DNA from 3 places in the Serratia sp. LTN-2 genome. Region 3 is predicted to be linked to each of the others. Evidence: predicted binding sites of a transcription regulator. Region 3 holds the regulator's gene; each other region holds the start of a gene.
The links. The regulator CRP, encoded in region 3, controls carbon source genes, mostly activating them, when cyclic AMP is high. The targets are predictions, from matches to a motif close to ATGTGANNNNNNTCACAT.
Positions count from the first base shown of each region.

Region 1: mlc (sugar metabolism global transcriptional regulator Mlc) is a predicted target of CRP. The motif match lies at 2,622-2,639, and genes of this name have one in related genera.
Region 2: yrbN (protein YrbN) is a predicted target of CRP. The motif match lies at 2,155-2,172, and genes of this name have one in related genera.

Region 1 covers NZ_JCAXDO010000011.1:29,133-34,959, forward strand. The annotation lists gene AC6BYQ_RS19295 (DUF2938 domain-containing protein) at 1-495, shown strand; gene bioD (dethiobiotin synthase) at 501-1,169, opposite strand; gene mlc (sugar metabolism global transcriptional regulator Mlc) at 1,313-2,530, opposite strand; gene AC6BYQ_RS19310 (LysR family transcriptional regulator) at 2,690-3,580, opposite strand; gene AC6BYQ_RS19315 (MFS transporter) at 3,727-4,995, shown strand; gene AC6BYQ_RS19320 (glycoside hydrolase family 10-like protein) at 5,046-5,827, opposite strand, start outside.
Region 2 covers NZ_JCAXDO010000037.1:1,313-7,139, reverse strand. The annotation lists gene pnp (polyribonucleotide nucleotidyltransferase) at 1-1,049, shown strand, start outside; gene nlpI (lipoprotein NlpI) at 1,178-2,062, shown strand; gene yrbN (protein YrbN) at 2,179-2,259, shown strand; gene AC6BYQ_RS27525 (DEAD/DEAH family ATP-dependent RNA helicase) at 2,249-4,171, shown strand; gene yedE (selenium metabolism membrane protein YedE/FdhT) at 4,318-5,532, shown strand; gene yedF (sulfurtransferase-like selenium metabolism protein YedF) at 5,529-5,768, shown strand; gene AC6BYQ_RS27510 (luciferase-like monooxygenase) at 5,806-5,827, opposite strand, start outside.
Region 3 covers NZ_JCAXDO010000010.1:192,447-198,273, reverse strand. The annotation lists gene AC6BYQ_RS19030 (phosphoribulokinase) at 1-451, shown strand, start outside; gene AC6BYQ_RS19025 (OsmC family protein) at 490-897, opposite strand; gene crp (cAMP-activated global transcriptional regulator CRP) at 1,280-1,912, shown strand; gene AC6BYQ_RS19015 (YccS/YhfK family putative transporter) at 1,962-4,040, shown strand; gene argD (bifunctional acetylornithine/succinyldiaminopimelate transaminase) at 4,081-5,298, opposite strand; gene AC6BYQ_RS19005 (aminodeoxychorismate synthase component II) at 5,429-5,827, opposite strand, start outside.

The sequences.
Region 1 (5,827 bases), on a different contig from region 3:
ATGACGACAGAAATTTTACTGATGATTGTGCTGACCGGAGTGGGCGCCACGCTGTGCACCGACCTGTGGGCCATCGTGCAAAAGCGCGTGCTGGGCATCCCGCCCCTTAACTACGCGCTGGTTGGCCGCTGGTTTATCGGCCTGTTCGACGGCCGGTTTTATCACGCGCCGATCATGGCGTCGCCGGTGCGGCGAGGAGAAAAAGCGACAGGATGGTTGCTGCACTATGCGATCGGCGTAGCCTTCGCCTTTATCCCGCTCGGTTTGGCGGGCATCGGTTGGTACGCCGCACCGGCGCCGCTGGTCGCACTGTTGAGCGGCTGGCTGAGCCTGGCGGCGCCTTTCTTCGTGATGCAGCCGGCGCTGGGCTTTGGCGTGGCGGCGGCGAATACCCCCAACCCGACGCGTAGCCGCATCATCAGCCTGCTGGTGCATACGGTGTACGGCCTGGGGCTGTTTGTCTCCGCCCGTCTGTTGGCCCCTTTGCTGGCCTGACCGCGCTAGCGCAGCAGCGTGGAGATGTCGAGATAGTGCGCCAGTTCGCGCTGTTCCGCGCGCGGCAGATACGGGATCTCACCCAGCAGCGGCGCAGGTATGCGCTGCTGCAGCGCCGCGATGGTTTCGGCATAGTGCGCCAGCCCCGGATTGATGCGGTTGGCCACCCAGCCCAACAACGGCAGGCCGTCGTTGATGATCGACTGAGCGGTCAACAACGCATGGCTGACGCAGCCCAGTTTGATGCCCACTACCAGCACCACCGGCAGTTGCTCCTGCACCACCCACTCGGCGTAAGGCCGCAGATCGTTCATCAGCACCCGCCAGCCGCCGCTGCCCTCCACCACTACCGTATCGGCTTTGGCCGACAGATCCCGCAGGCCGCTGCTCATCACGCCGTAGTTGATGTCCTCGCTCGCATGGGCGTGAAACACCTCATCCAGACAGGTGATGGGATTGATCTCCTCGTAAGACAGCGGCAGGCTGGAGGATGCCTGCAATACCAAAGCGTCTTTATTGCGGATGCCCTCGCTGGTTTCCTGGCAACGTGCGGCGATCGGCTTATAGCCGGCCACCGAACGGCCGTTGGCGGCCAGCGCCTGCATCAACCCGCGTGAAACCACGGTTTTACCGACGTCGGTATCCGTGCCTGTAACAAATAAACGCTTCAACATGAATAAAATGCCCCGGAATGCCCCGTTAACAATGTGTCGCCGCATCGGCGGCGAGGAAGTCTATCGGAAAAATTCTAGGGGATGCTGCCGCGTAGGGGCTTGAGGTAGCTCAATCTTTTGCGGATTAATAAGATGTTCTGAAGTTAGCCTTGCAGCAACTGCACCAGCAATGAACCGTTATACAGCGCCTCTTTCACCAGCGCCGCGCCGGGCATGGTGCCCTGATTGAAGAACTGCGTGGATTCGACCTTGACCTGCTCGCTGTAGGCCGGCAGCGCCTGCTGCCGAATGCAGGAGGCGATGGCCGGATGCAGGATCTCCGCCGCGCGGTTGAGCGGCGATCCTACCAGGATCTTCTCCGGATTGAACAGGTTGACCATGATCGCCAGAATGCGCCCCACGCTGTGGCCGACGCCGAGGATGATGTCCCGCGCCAGCTGATCGCCCGCCAGCGCCGCGTCGCACAGCGATTCGACGGTCAACGGCGCGCCGTGCAGGCTGGAACTCATCGAGCCGCTCAGCCGCTGCTGGGCGATCTCCAGCATGTTCTCGATGCTGGCCACGGTCTCGAGACAACCGTGGTTGCCGCAGTAGCAGCGCTTGCCGTAAGGATCGACCTGGGTGTGGCCAATCTCCACCACGCTGTGGCTGCCGGCGTGCAGCACATGGCCGCCGGTGATCACCCCGGCGCCGACGTTGTGGTCGATCACCACCTGAATCACGTTCTGGCTGCCGCGCGAAGCGCCGTACAGCGCCTCGGCCATGGTCCAGGCGCTGATGTCGTGCTGCAGGTAAACCGGCAGGCCGGTGCGGGTTTCCAGCGCCGGGCCGAGCGGCATCTCCAGCACGTCGTAAAACGGCATGCGGTGTACCACGCCGGACTGCACGTCGATCATGCCCGGCAGCGTGATGGCGATCGCCGTCAGCCGTTCCAGTTTGCTTTGGTGGCGGATAAAGAACTGATCGACTTCGGTCAGGATGCGTTTCAGCAGCGGTTCGGGGTGTTCGGCAGCGAGCGGCAGCTGTTCCTCCACCACCAGTTTGCTGCTGAGATCGCGCAGCGCCAGCGTGATGCTGCCACGGCTGATGCGGGCGGAAAGGTAGTGCCAGGCTTCGGTGTCCAGCACCAACCCCACCGCCGGCCGCCCCCGGCTGCCGATCTCCTGGTACTCGGTTTCCTTGACCAGATGGGCTTCCAGCAGCTCGCGCACGATCTTGGTGATGCTGGCGGGCGCCAGCTGCGCGCGTTTTGACAGTTCGATGCGCGAAATCGGGCCCAGCTGATCGATTAGCCGATAAACCGCCCCCGCATTGGTCTGCTTGATTTGATCAATATGCCCAGGCTGCCCAACCGCAATCACAAACCTGCTCCTACTATTTTTCGCGCTTCTAAATAAAGACTAGGGGTTATGGTGGGGCTTTTGTCATACAGCGTCAACTATTTGATTCGTTATGTGATTTGCTGCACAAATTCCTCGCAATTTCAGCGTGAATTGAATTTTATTTGCCCAATCTCAACGTCATTTCAGCATCAACGCCATCAGCGACTGCGCCGCCGCGGTCAGCGGCCGCCGGCGATGATGAACCAGCCACACTTCGGTGGTGGCGTCCGGCTCCGCCAGCGGCAAATAGCGCACGCCGTCCACCCGCACCCGGGCGAAAGAAGCCGGCAGAATCGATACCCCCAACCCGGCGGAGACCAGACCGATGATGGTCATCGCTTCTCCCACTTCCTGGGTGATATACGGGGTGATACCGGCCTTGCTCAGCAGCAGCAGAATTTCGTCGTACAGCGCGGTGCCCACTTCACGCGAGAAAAATACGAACGGCTCCTGCGCCAGATGTTGAAAACGCAGCGCGCCGCCGGGCGTTTCCGCCAGCGGATGCCCTTCCGGCACTACCGCCACCAGCGGTTCGCGCAGCAGCAGCTGATAGTGCAGCGCTTCCGGCAGCCGCGTGTTGCGCATCACCCCCAGATCCAGTTCACCGTTCAGCAGCGGTTCGATCTGCTGCTTGGTGTTGATTTCGCGCATCTTGATATGTACCTGCGGAGACTGCTGGCGAAAGGCGCGCAGGCTGCGCGACACCACGCTGATAAAGGGCGCGGAGGAGGTAAACCCGATGGTCATTTCCCCCAGTTCGCCGCGATCCAGGCGCGCCGCCTTTTCCGCCGCGCGCCCGACCTGATCGAGCACCTGATAGGCTTCTTTAAGAAACATCTCCCCGGCCTGCGTCAAACTGACGTTGCGGTTGTTGCGCGCCAGCAGCCGCGCGCCGACCATCTCTTCCAGCGCCTGAATTTGCTGGCTGAGCGGCGGCTGAGAGATACGCAGCCGTTCAGCGGCGCGGCCAAAATGCAGCTCCTCGGCCACGGCGATAAAGTAACGCAGGTGTCTCAATTCGATATTCATATGTAAAACGTCTTAATTTGAATTATTAATATATTAGACAAAAAACTAGCCGCTCCCTATCATTTTGTCATCTGTAAAGTGTCTGTTATCTCCCCGAAGTTCGGTAAGGAAACGCTGTGACAACCCCTGTGCGTTCTGCGGCCGTGATGCCGTCGACGCTGGCCGCCAACGATGACGCGGCCGCTGCGCCAAAAGTAAAACGCTCCACCCTCAACAATAAACTCCCCTATATCGAACGCGGCACGCCGCAGTTTATGCGCGTAACGCTGGCGCTGTTTTCCGCCGGGCTGGCGACCTTCGCGCTGCTCTACTGCGTGCAGCCGATTCTGCCGGTGCTGTCGCAAGACTTCGGCGTATCGCCGGCGGAAAGCAGCCTGTCGCTCTCGGTCTCCACCGGCCTGCTGGCGATCGGCCTGATGTTCACCGGGCCGCTGTCCGACGCCATCGGCCGCAAGTCGGTCATGGTGGTGGCGCTGCTGCTGGCGGCGGTTTGCACGCTGATTTGCGCCTTTATGACCAGCTGGCACGGCATTTTACTGATGCGCGCGCTGATCGGCCTGTCGCTGAGCGGCGTGGCGGCGGTCGGCATGACCTATCTCAGTGAAGAGATCCATCCGAGCTTCGTCGCCTTCTCGATGGGGCTGTATATCAGCGGCAACTCGATCGGCGGCATGAGCGGCCGCCTGGTCACCGGGGTATTGACCGATTTCTTCTCCTGGCGCGTATCGCTGGGCGTCATCGGGCTGTTTGCCCTCGCCGCCGCCTGCATGTTCTGGCGCATCCTGCCCGCCTCGCGGCATTTTCGCGCCAGTTCGCTGCGCCCGCGCACCCTGCTGATCAACTTTAAACTGCATTGGCACGATAAAGGGTTGCCGCTGCTGTTCGCGGAAGGTTTCCTGCTGATGGGCAGTTTCGTCACCCTGTTCAACTACATTGGCTATCGCCTGCTGGCGGACCCTTATCACCTGAGCCAGGCGATCGTCGGCCTGCTGTCGGTGGTGTACCTCACCGGCTCCTACAGTTCGCCCAAGGCCGGTGCGCTCACCTCACGCTTCGGGCGTGGCCCGGTGCTGCTGGCGTCGATCGCAATTATGCTGATCGGGATTCTGATTACCGCGCTGCCGCAGGTGCCGGCGATCTTTATCGGCATGATGCTGTTCACCGCCGGTTTTTTCGCCGCCCACTCGGTGGCCAGCAGCTGGATCGGCCGCCGCGCGCGCCGCGCCAAAGGACAGGCGTCGTCGCTGTATCTGTTCTGTTATTACGTCGGCTCCAGCGTGGCCGGTACCCTCGGCGGCGTGTTCTGGCACAGTTTCGGCTGGAATGGCGTGGCGGCGTTCATCAGCCTGATGCTGTTGCTGGCGCTGCTGGTGGTGCATTACCTGAAACGGCTGCCGGAAGCGGCGCGCCTGTGAATGGAAAAAGCCGCGGTGGTTAGCCGCGGCTCGTGATGCCAACGCTGTGATTATTGACCGGGTTTCCAGCGAGTTTGCAGGTATTCCACCGCCTGATGCGTTTGCGGCTCAGTCAGATAACGCTGCCGGAACAGTATCGTTCCTCCCATCCCCGGCAGGCTTTCGTTGAGATCCAACTGCCTTTTCAGCTCAGGGACGCCGCCGTCGAAGGTCCAGGCCGGTTCGCTGGCGGAAGGCGTACCCACTTTATACAGCGCCACCCCGGCATAGAGCCGGACCGGCGTGCCTTTCACCACCTCGGCCCACCAGTTGGCCAGCACGTCGTAGCGGACAATTTCACGCTCAAAAGGCCAGTACAGCTGCGGTGCGATATAGTCGAGCAGCCCCAGTTTTACCCACTGGCGCGTATCGGCATAGGCCGTATCGTACGATGGCGCGCCGGCCTGAGTCGCTGAACCGGCAGGATCGTCCGCCTTGTTTCGCCATACCCCCGCCGGGCTGACGCCAAACGCGACGGCGGGCTTTAACGCTCTCACGGTGGCGGAAACCTGCTTTATCAATTGCAGCGTGTTGTCTCTTCGCCAGCTGGCCTTGTCTGCAAACCCTTTGCCGTATTGGCGATAGGTCCTTTCATCATCCAGCGGCGATTGCGGCGTTTCGTAATAGAAATAATCGTCAAACTGGATGCCGTCGACATCATAGTTTCTGACAATTTCCGCCACGACGCTGGTGATCCAGTTGCGCACGTCGGGCAGGCCGGGATCGAGCACGAAGCGATCGCTGGCGGTGCGTACCCAGTCGGGATGCAGCGCATAGACGCTGGCCGGCGGGG
Region 2 (5,827 bases), on a different contig from region 3:
GCACCGCGCGCGACGCCCAGAACCTGGACGAGCTGATGGGCGAGAAGACCGACAGCTTCCTGTTCCACTACAACTTCCCTCCGTACTCCGTAGGCGAAACCGGCATGGTCGGTTCTCCTAAGCGTCGTGAAATCGGTCACGGTCGCCTGGCGAAACGCGGCGTATTGGCTATGATGCCTAAACCGGAAGATTTCCCGTACACGGTTCGCGTGGTGTCTGAAATCACCGAATCCAACGGTTCTTCTTCCATGGCTTCCGTGTGCGGCGCGTCTCTGGCGCTGATGGACGCCGGTGTGCCAATCAAGGCCGCCGTTGCGGGTATCGCGATGGGCCTGGTGAAAGAAGCCGATAACTTTGTGGTTCTGTCCGACATTCTGGGTGACGAAGATCACCTGGGCGACATGGACTTCAAAGTGGCCGGTAGCCGCGACGGTATCACCGCGCTGCAGATGGACATCAAAATCGAAGGCATCACCCGCGAAATCATGCAGGTGGCTCTGAACCAGGCCAAGGGCGCGCGTCTGCACATCTTGGGCGTAATGGAACAGGCTATCAGCACCCCGCGCGGCGATATCTCCGAATTCGCACCGCGTATTCATACTATCCGCATCAACCCGGATAAGATTAAAGACGTGATCGGTAAGGGCGGTTCCGTTATCCGCGCGCTGACCGAAGAGACTGGCACTACCATCGAAATTGAAGATGATGGTACAGTTAAAATCGCAGCGACCGACGGTGAGAAGGCGAAATTCGCTATCCGTCGTATCGAAGAGATCACGGCAGAGATCGAAGTGGGCCGTATTTACCAGGGTAAAGTGACCCGTATCGTTGATTTCGGCGCGTTCGTCGCTATCGGCGGTGGTAAAGAAGGTCTGGTGCACATTTCTCAGATCGCCGACAAGCGCGTCGAGAAAGTGACCGACTATCTGCAGATGGGTCAGGAAGTGCCGGTTAAGGTACTGGAAGTTGACCGTCAGGGCCGCGTGCGTCTGAGCATCAAAGAAGCGATGGCGCCGGAAGCAGGTTCACCTGCGCCTGAAGCAGAATAACTGTATAGATAGTTTTACAGCTCCCCGCCATGGGGTTGGGAGCTGTTCGTATCGCGCGGGTAGGATGCCCGCGTTTTAGCAAACGGAGGACAGGACGTTCATCCAATGTTTGTCTTCGGGAGTGGGAAATGAAGCCTTTCTTGCGCTGGTGTTACGTTGCGACAGCACTCATGCTGGCAGGATGCAGCAACCATGATTGGCGTAAAGACGAAGTTTTGGCAATCCCGTTGCAGCCAACGTTGCAGCAGGAAGTGATCCTGGCGCGCATGGAACAAATTCTTGCCAGCCGGGCACTGACGGATGACGAACGCGCACAGCTTTTATATGAGCGCGGTGTGCTGTATGATAGCCTCGGGTTACGTGCATTAGCGCGCAATGATTTCTCGCAGGCGCTGGCGATACGTCCCGACATGCCGGAAGTTTTCAACTACCTGGGCATTTACTTAACGCAGGCAGGCAATTTTGATGCTGCCTATGAAGCGTTTGATTCTGTACTAGAGCTTGATCCAACTTACAATTACGCGCGTTTAAACCGGGGCATCGCACTGTATTATGGCGGCCGCTTCCCGTTGGCGCAGGATGATCTGCAGGCGTTTTATCAAGACGACCCAAACGATCCCTTCCGTTCGTTATGGCTGTATCTGGTGGAGCGAGAAATCGATCCCAAGAAGGCCGAGGTAGCGCTTCAGCAGCGCTATGACAAAGCGGACAGAGGGCAATGGGGATGGAATATTGTCGAATTCTACCTGGGCAAGATCAGCGAAAAAACGCTGATGGAACGCCTCAAGGCAGATGCAACGGATAACACTTCGCTCGCTGAGCATCTCAGTGAAACTGACTTCTATTTGGGTAAACACTACCTGAGTCTGGGGGACAAGGACACCGCTTCGGCGCTGTTCAAACTGACGGTGTCTAACAACGTTCACAACTTCGTTGAGCACCGCTATGCATTGTTGGAATTGGCGCTTTTGGGCCAAGAGCAAGACGACCTATCGGAATCGGACCAGCAATAGCTGACGAACACCTATCAGCCTGATGGACATTGGTTTTTAACCAAAGTTATCGCCTTAACGGGCGAGGGCTTTTTTGTTCGTTTTATAATCTAATTTGAGCCGGTTCACACTTTTCAATGAAAATGACTGAAAATTTTCTCGACGAGTTATGTAGACTGGCTGCCATTATTAATGAGGCACGTGTACATGACGACTGAGTTTGAAACCTCTTTTGCTGATCTGGGGCTGTCTGCTCCAATCATTTCCGCCCTGAACGATCTGGGCTATGAAAAACCATCTCCGATCCAGGCTGAGTGTATTCCTCACCTGTTGAACGGCCGCGACGTGCTGGGCATGGCACAGACCGGTAGTGGTAAAACTGCAGCGTTCTCGCTGCCGCTGCTGCACAACCTGCAGGCAGACCTGAAAGCACCTCAGATCCTGGTGCTGGCACCGACCCGCGAACTGGCGGTTCAGGTTGCTGAAGCGATGACCGATTTCTCCAAACACATGAACGGCGTCAACGTGGTAGCCCTGTACGGCGGCCAGCGTTACGACGTGCAGCTGCGCGCTCTGCGCCAGGGCCCGCAAATCGTTGTGGGTACCCCAGGCCGTCTGCTGGACCACCTGAAGCGCGGCACCCTGAACCTCTCTAACCTGAGCGGCCTGGTGCTGGATGAAGCCGACGAAATGCTGCGCATGGGCTTTATCGAAGACGTAGAAACCATCATGGCTGAGATCCCGGCTGAACATCAGACCGCGCTGTTCTCCGCCACCATGCCGGAAGCGATCCGTCGCATCACCCGCCGCTTCATGAAAGAGCCGCAGGAAGTGCGCATCCAGTCCAGCGTGACCACCCGTCCGGACATCAGCCAGAGCTACTGGTCGGTCTACGGCATGCGTAAAAACGAAGCGCTGGTGCGTTTCCTGGAAGCCGAAGACTTTGACGCGGCGATCATCTTCGTTCGTACCAAGAACGCGACCCTGGAAGTGGCCGAAGCGCTGGAGCGCAGCGGTTACAGCAGCGCCGCGCTGAACGGCGACATGAACCAGGCGCTGCGTGAGCAGACTCTGGAGCGTCTGAAAGACGGTCGTCTGGATATCCTGATCGCGACCGACGTTGCGGCCCGTGGCCTGGACGTTGAGCGCATCAGCCTGGTTGTCAACTACGACATCCCGATGGACTCCGAGTCTTACGTTCACCGTATCGGCCGTACCGGTCGTGCGGGCCGCGCCGGCCGCGCGCTGCTGTTCGTGGAAAACCGCGAACGCCGCCTGCTGCGCAACATCGAACGCACCATGAAGCTGACCATCCCTGAAGTGGAACTGCCGAACGCAGAACTGCTGGGCGAGCGTCGTCTGGCCAAGTTCGCCGCGAAAGTTCAGCAACAGCTGGAAAGCAGCGATCTGGACCTGTACCGCGCACTGCTGACCAAACTGCAGCCGGAAGAAGAGCTGGATATGGAAACTCTGGCCGCAGCGCTGCTGAAAATGGCACAGGGCGAACGTCCGCTGATCCTGCCGCCGGATCCGGTCTTCAAGCCGCGTCAGCGCCGCGAGTTCAACGACCGTGACGATCGTCGCGGTGATCGTGGCGACCGTCGTGACAGCCGTGACGGCGATCGTCCGCGTCGCGAACGTCGTGACGTTGGCGAAATGCAGCTGTACCGCATCGAAGTGGGCCGTGACGATGGCGTTGAAGTTCGTCACATCGTTGGCGCTATCGCTAACGAAGGCGACATCAGCAGCCGTTACATCGGTAACATCAAGCTGTTCGCTTCCCACTCCACCATCGAGCTGCCAAAAGGTATGCCGGGCGAGATCCTGAATCACTTCACTCGCACTCGCATCCTGAACAAGCCGATGAACATGCAGCTGCTGGGCGATGCACAGCCGTTCGAACGTCGCGAGCGTCGTGACGGTGGCAACGGTGGCGAGCGTCGCGGCAACGGTCGTCCGTTCAACGGCGAACGTCGCGAAGGCGGCCCGCGTCGCTCCTTCGGTGAACGTCGTGAAGGCGGTAACGGCGGCGAGCGTCGTGGCGGTAACTACAACCGTGACGGCAAGCCGGCGCCACGCCGTGATGACGGCGCACCGGCAGCACCACGTCGTCGTTTCGGCGACGCGTAATCGCTGATTCGCCGTTCGCGGTGAAGCGCTCTGAAAAACCAGCCTGCGGGCTGGTTTTTTTATGCCTGAAAGTTGCCGTCAAACGCCCCTGAATGGCGTATCATTCATAAGGTTTTTTCTTACGGATGATATGCACGGGAGATGCCATGAGTTGGCAGCAGTTTAAATCTCAATACCTGGTGCGCTTTTGGGCGCCGCTGCCGGCGGTGATCGCCGCCGGGATCCTTTCTACCTACTACTTCGGCATGACCGGCACCTTCTGGGCGGTGACCGGCGAGTTCACCCGCTGGGGCGGCCATGTGCTGCAGTGGTTCGGCCTGCACCCCGAGCAGTGGGGCTATTTCAAGGTCATCGGCCTGCAGGGCACGCCGCTGGAGCGCATCGACGGGCGGATGATCATCGGCATGTTCGCCGGCTGCATCGCCGCCGCGCTGTGGGCCAACAACATCAAACTGCGTCAGCCGCAGCACCGCATTCGCATCGTGCAGGCGCTGCTGGGCGGCATCATCGCCGGCTTCGGCGCACGCCTGGCGATGGGCTGCAACCTGGCGGCGTTTTTCACCGGCATTCCGCAGTTCTCGTTACACGCCTGGTTCTTCGCGCTGGCGACCGCCGCCGGCTCCTACTTCGGCGCCAAATTCACGCTGCTGCCGATGTTCCGCATTCCGATCAAGTTGCAAAAGGTGAAGGCCGCCGCGCCGCTGACGCAGAAGCCTGAGCAGGCGCGTCGCCGTTTCCGGCTGGGCATGGCGATCTTCGGCCTGGCGGTGGCCTGGTCGCTGTGGACACTGTTCGATGCGCCGAAGCTCGGCATCGCCATGCTGTTCGGCATCGGCTTTGGCCTGCTGATCGAGCGCGCGCAGATCTGCTTCACTTCGGCGTTCCGCGATCTGTGGATCACCGGGCGCACCCACATGGCGAAAGCCATCATCATCGGCATGGCGGTGAGCGCCATCGGTATCTTCAGCTATGTGCAGCTGGGCGTGGCGCCGAAGATCATGTGGGCCGGCCCGAATGCGGTGCTCGGCGGTTTGCTGTTCGGCTTCGGCATCGTGCTGGCCGGCGGTTGCGAGACCGGCTGGATGTACCGCGCCGTGGAAGGGCAGGTGCACTACTGGTGGGTGGGGCTGGGCAACATCATCGGCGCTACGCTGCTGGCCTATTACTGGGACGACCTGGCGCCGGCGCTGGCGACCGACTACGACAAGATTAACCTGCTCGATACCTTCGGCCCGATCGGCGGCCTGCTGGTGACTTACCTGCTGCTGGCGCTGGCCTTCGCCGCCATGCTGTGGTGGGAGAAACGCTTTTTCCGCGCCCGGCCTGAGGCGCAGGTGGTGAATTTGAGGAGCATGCCATGAAAGAGACGACGATAGTGCCGGACTACCGGCTGGACATGCTGGGCGAGCCTTGCCCGTACCCGGCGGTGGCGACGCTGGAGGCGATGCCGCAGCTGAAGCCGGGGGAGATCCTGGAGGTGATCAGCGATTGCCCGCAGTCGATCAACAACATCCCGCTCGATGCGCGCAACCACGGCTACAAGGTGCTGGATATTCAACAGGACGGGCCGACCATCCGCTATCTGATTCAGCGTTAACGCCAAGGCGGTGGGGTTTCCACCGCCTTTTCGCTTTTTAGCCCTTCACGATGTCGCCT
Region 3 (5,827 bases):
CCATGACGTGGCCAAACATGTCGATCTGCTGGTCGGCGTGGTGCCGATCGTCAACCTGGAATGGATCCAGAAGCTGATCCGCGATACCGGCGAGCGCGGCCACTCCCGCGAAGCGGTAATGGATTCGGTGGTGCGTTCGATGGAAGACTACATCAACTACATCACGCCGCAGTTCTCGCGCACCCACATCAACTTCCAGCGCGTGCCGACGGTGGACACCTCCAACCCGTTCGCCGCCAAGGCCATTCCGTCACTGGATGAAAGCTTCGTGGTGATCCACTTCCGCGGGCTGGATCAGATAGACTTCCCCTATTTGCTGGCGATGCTGCAAGGATCGTTTATTTCGCACATCAATACGCTGGTGGTGCCGGGCGGCAAGATGGGGTTGGCGATGGAGCTGATCATGGCGCCGCTGGTGCAGCGGCTGCTGGAAGGCAAGAAGATCGAATAAGCGCATTGAGCGCGGCGGCTGGCCGCGCTCCGTCTCGATTACGCCGGCTGGCGGATCTCGAAGCTGTGGGTCACCGTAGCGGCTTTGTTGAGCATCAGCGCCACCGAGCAGTATTTCTCCGCCGACAGGTTCACCGCTCGCTCTACGATCTTGTCGGTCAGATCCTGACCGGTGACGATGAAGTGCAGGTTGATATGGGTGAACAGCCGCGGGGCTTCTTCGCGGCGCTCGGAGGTCAGCTTCACCTCGCAATCGCGCACGTCATTGCGCCCTTTTTGCAGGATGGACACCACGTCGATCGCGCTGCAGCCGCCTACCGACATCAGCACCATCTCCATCGGGCTGGGCGCTTTATCGCCGGCGTTGCCGTCCATCAGTACCTGATGGCCGGAGGCCGATTCACCCAAAAACGTTAACCCTTCCACCCATTTAACTCTTGCCTGCATTCTGGTCACTCCGGTTGATTTCTTAAAATCAGAGTACGCTTTCGCATAGAAACAGGCAACGTAACCTGATGCTAATCATGCTGAAGCGAGACAACACGAGACACCCGCCTTACTCTGTGCTACAAACAGAGCCGCAATAAATCTTTCCGGGACACTGCATTTCAGGGAAACGCCCAGAGAAAGGCTCCTTTACCGGTATGTTAACAGAATGTAGCTTGCAGCGCTTACGGCAAGTTAATATGCTAGAGCGACAGCGTATTTTTATGACACGCCTCAAAACTTGCCGGTAGCCCTCGCTCATAACAGCGGCTACAGGCGGGTTTTACAGGGAACTCTGACCCCTGTGACACAAGGCAGCGATAACAACAGAGGATAACAGCGAATGGTTCTCGGCAAACCGCAAACAGACCCTACTCTCGAATGGTTCCTGTCTCATTGCCATATCCACAAATATCCATCGAAGAGTACGCTGATTCACCAAGGTGAAAAGGCCGAAACGCTTTACTACATCGTGAAAGGCTCCGTCGCGGTGCTGATCAAGGATGAAGAAGGTAAAGAGATGATCTTGTCCTACCTCAACCAGGGGGATTTCATCGGCGAGCTCGGATTGTTCGAAGAGGGCCAGGAGCGCAGCGCCTGGGTTCGCGCGAAAACCGCCTGTGAAGTGGCCGAAATTTCCTACAAGAAATTCCGCCAGCTGATCCAGGTGAACCCGGACATCCTGATGCGTCTGTCCGCCCAAATGGCGAGCCGCCTGCAGGTCACTTCCGAAAAAGTGGGCAACCTCGCCTTCCTGGACGTTACCGGCCGCATCGCGCAAACCTTGCTGAATCTGGCGAAGCAACCCGACGCCATGACTCACCCGGACGGCATGCAGATCAAAATCACCCGTCAGGAAATCGGCCAGATCGTCGGCTGCTCGCGCGAAACCGTTGGCCGTATTCTGAAAATGCTGGAAGACCAAAATCTGATTTCCGCCCACGGCAAAACCATTGTCGTCTACGGCACCCGTTAATCCCTGAAAAAACGGCGCAATCTGCGCCGTTTTTTATCTGCTCGCTGCCATGTGGCGTCGTCTGATCTACCACCCGGAAGTCAATTACGCACTGCGACAAACGCTGGTGTTGTGCTTGCCGGTGCTGTTCGGCCTGCTGATCGGCCAACTGCAGCTCGGCCTGATGTTCTCTCTGGTGCCCGCCTGCTGCAATATCGCCGGTCTCGACACGCCGCATAAGCGCTTCTTTAAACGGCTGATCGTCGGCGGTGCGCTGTTCGCCCTCAGCAGCCTGCTGCTGCAACAGGCCCTGCTGTGGCATCTGCCGCTGCCGGCACTGATGCTGGGTCTGGCGCTGTTGCTCGGCGTCACTGGCGAAATCAGCCCGCTGCACGCCCGGCTGTTGCCGGCGGCGCTGGTGGCCGCCATCTTCGCTCTCAGCATGGCTGGCACGGTACCAATCTGGCAGGCGCCGCTGCTGTACGCGATCGGCACCGCCTGGTACGGCTTATTCACCTGGTTCTGGTTCAAACTGTGGAAAGAGCAGCCGATGCGCGAGACGTTGAGCCAGCTTTATCTGGAACTGGCGGACTACTTCGAAGCCAAGTATTCGCTGCTGACCCAACACACCGACCCGCAAACCGCGCTGCCGCCGCTGCTGGTGCGCCAGCAAAAGGTGATGGATCTGATCAGCCTTTTATACCAACAGCTCAATTTCCTGCCGCACGCCAACAACCTCGAACAAAAGCGCCTGCAGCGCGCCTTTCAGGTGGCGATGGATCTGCAGGAGCACATCACCGTCAGCCTGCATCTGCCGGAGGAGGTGCAAAAACTGGTGGAGCAGAGCCAGGCCGAAGCGATCATTCGCCGCAACGCTCAGGTGATCGCCGGCCGGCTGCGCGTGGTGGCGCACGATATTCTCTACCATCAACATTCGAAGCGCTTCTCCATGAGCCACGAACTGGCGGCGCTGGAAAAAATGGCGGCGCAGCATCCCGATAACCCGGTCGGCCAGTTTTGTTATTACCACTTCAGCCGCATCGCTCGCCTGCTGCGCACCCAGCATCCGCTGTACCGCCGCGACCTGATGCCCGGCCAGCACCGCCTGCCGTTTTGGCCGGCGCTGGCCAGCTACCTGTCGTTCAAATCCACCGCCCTGCGCAACGCCGCGCGGCTGGGGGTGACGCTGGCGGTCGGCAGCAGCCTGGGTGCGGTTTTCAACCTGCCGAAGCCTTACTGGATCCTGCTCACCATCATGCTGGTGAGTCAAAACGGCTATAACGCCACCCGGGTGCGTATTCAGCACCGTGCGCTGGGCACGATTGCCGGGCTATTGCTGGCGGCCGGGCTGTTGCAGCTGCAGCTGCCGGAAGGAGAAACGCTGAGCATCATGCTGGTGATCACGCTGCTGGCCTACCTGGTTTCGCGCAAGAATTACGGGCTGTCGGTGATTGGCTTTACGGTCACGGCGGTTTACACCCTGCAGCTGCTGGCGCTGAACGGCTCGCATTTTCTGGTGCCGCGTCTGATCGATACGCTGATAGGCTGCGTGCTGGCGTTCGGCGGCACCATTTGGCTGTGGCCGCAGTGGCAAAGCGGGCTGCTGCGCAAGAATGCCCATCAGGCACTGGAGAACGATCAGGCCGCGCTGCGACTGATGCTGAAGCAACCGGAACCGGACGCCACCGCATTGGCCTATACCCGCATGCAGGTCAACCAGGCGCACAACGCGCTGTTCACCTCGCTCAATCAGGCGATGCAGGAGCCGGGGTTCGCGTCGAACTATCTGGCGGACATGCGGCTGTGGGTCACGCACAGCCAGTTCATCGTCGAACACCTGAACGCCATGACCATTTTGGCGCGCGAGCACTACATGCTGACGCCGAAACTGGCGGAAGCCTATCTGCAAACCTGTGAAATTGCGCTGCAAAGCTGCCAGCAGCGGTTGGAATACGACGGCCCGAGCAGCGACAACAGCGGCATCATGCAGCCGCCAGATCTGCATCCGGACATGCCCGTCACCGAGATGGAACGTCATTTGCGGCGCATTTTGTCGCACCTGAGCGTGATGCATACCATTTCGTCGCTGGCCTGGCGCCAGCGCCCGCACCACGGCATCTGGCTCAAGCGCAAACTGCGCGATCAATAAGGGCGCGGCATGCCGCGCCCCGTTATTCGCCGCACGGGCTTCAGGCGTTGATCACGTCCTGCACCGCCAGCTCGAACAGCACCATGCCGGCTTCGATATCCTGCAGCTCCACCACCAGCGACGGCGCGAAACGAATCACGTTCGGCCCGGCGTTGAGGATCATCAGCCCACGCGCAGCGGCGGCGGTGAGGAAGTCACGCGCTCTGCCGTGATAATGCGGCGTCAGTTCGGCGCCAATCAGCAACCCCATACCGCGAATGGCGGTGAAAATACCGTATTTATCGCCGATATTCTGCAAAGCCTGCACATACAGCGCATGGCGCTGCTCAATGCCGCTCAACACCTCCGGCGTATTGATCACATCCAGCGCCGCCTCCGCCACCGCGCAGGCCAGCGGGTTGCCGCCGTAGGTAGTGCCATGAGTGCCCACCTGCATCACCGACGCGATCTCTTCGGTGGTCAGCATGGCGCTGACCGGGAAACCGCCGCCCAGCGCCTTGGCGGTGGTGAGAATGTCCGGCGTCACGCCATAATGCATGTAGGCGAACAGCTTGCCGCTGCGCCCCATGCCGCTCTGCACTTCGTCGAACACCAGCAGCGCCTGATGTTGGTCGCACAGCTCGCGCACGCCTTTGAGGAAGCCGGCGTCGACCGGCGTAATGCCGCCCTCACCCTGAATCGGCTCCATCACCACCGCGCAGGTATGGTCGTCCATCACCGCTTTCACCGCCGCCAGATCGTTAAACGGCACGTGCACAATGTCGGCCGGCTTCGGCCCGAACCCGTCGGAGTATTTAGCCTGCCCGCCCACCGAAACGGTGAACAGCGTGCGGCCGTGAAACGCGTTATAGAAGGCGATGATTTTGGTTTTGTATGGGCTGTGGCGGGTGATGGCGTAATGGCGCGCCAGCTTGAACGCCGCCTCGTTGGCCTCCGCGCCGGAGTTGGCGAAGAACACCCGATCGGCGAAGGTGGCGTCGATCAGTTTACTCGCCAGACGCAGCGCCGGTTCATTGGTGAAGACGTTGCTGGTATGCCACAGGGTTTCCCCCTGACGTTTGAGCGCGTCGACCAGCGCCGGGTGACAATGTCCCAGCGCCGTTACCGCGATGCCGCCGGAAAAATCGATGTACTCTTTTCCCTGCTGATCCCAGACCCGGCTGCCTTTGCCGCGCACCGGCACGAACTGGGCAGGTGCATAAACAGGCAGGATAACCTGGTCAAAGGTGCTGCGGCTCACTGCGAATTTGTCAGTCATTTTCGGCTCCACCCCGAAGGTTTTTCAGCGCTATTTCGATGTCAGATTGAAAACATAATCACGAAATATGCATAAAAAACCAATCAAGCGCAAACGCAAAACGCCTGACGGGCGAAAAAACGCGAAAGTATTAACGCTTGAGGAAATTATCCAGCAGCTGGTGGCCCTGCTCGCTGAGCACGCTTTCCGGATGGAACTGCACGCCTTCCAACGCCAAAGTGCGGTGGCGAATGCCCATGATCTCATCACGCACGCCGTCGCGCTCGCTCCAGGCGGTCACTTCAAAACAGTCCGGCAGCGTCTCGGCTTTCAGCACCAGCGAGTGGTAACGGGTCACGGTCAATGGATCGCTCAGGCCGCGAAACACGCCGACGCCCAGGTGACGAATGGCCGAGGTTTTGCCGTGCATCACCGCACGGGCGCGCACCACCTCGGCGCCGAACGCCTGCCCCAGCGCCTGATGCCCCAGGCACACGCCGAGGATCGGCAGTTTGCCGGCGAAATGTCGAATGGCGGCCAGCGAGATACC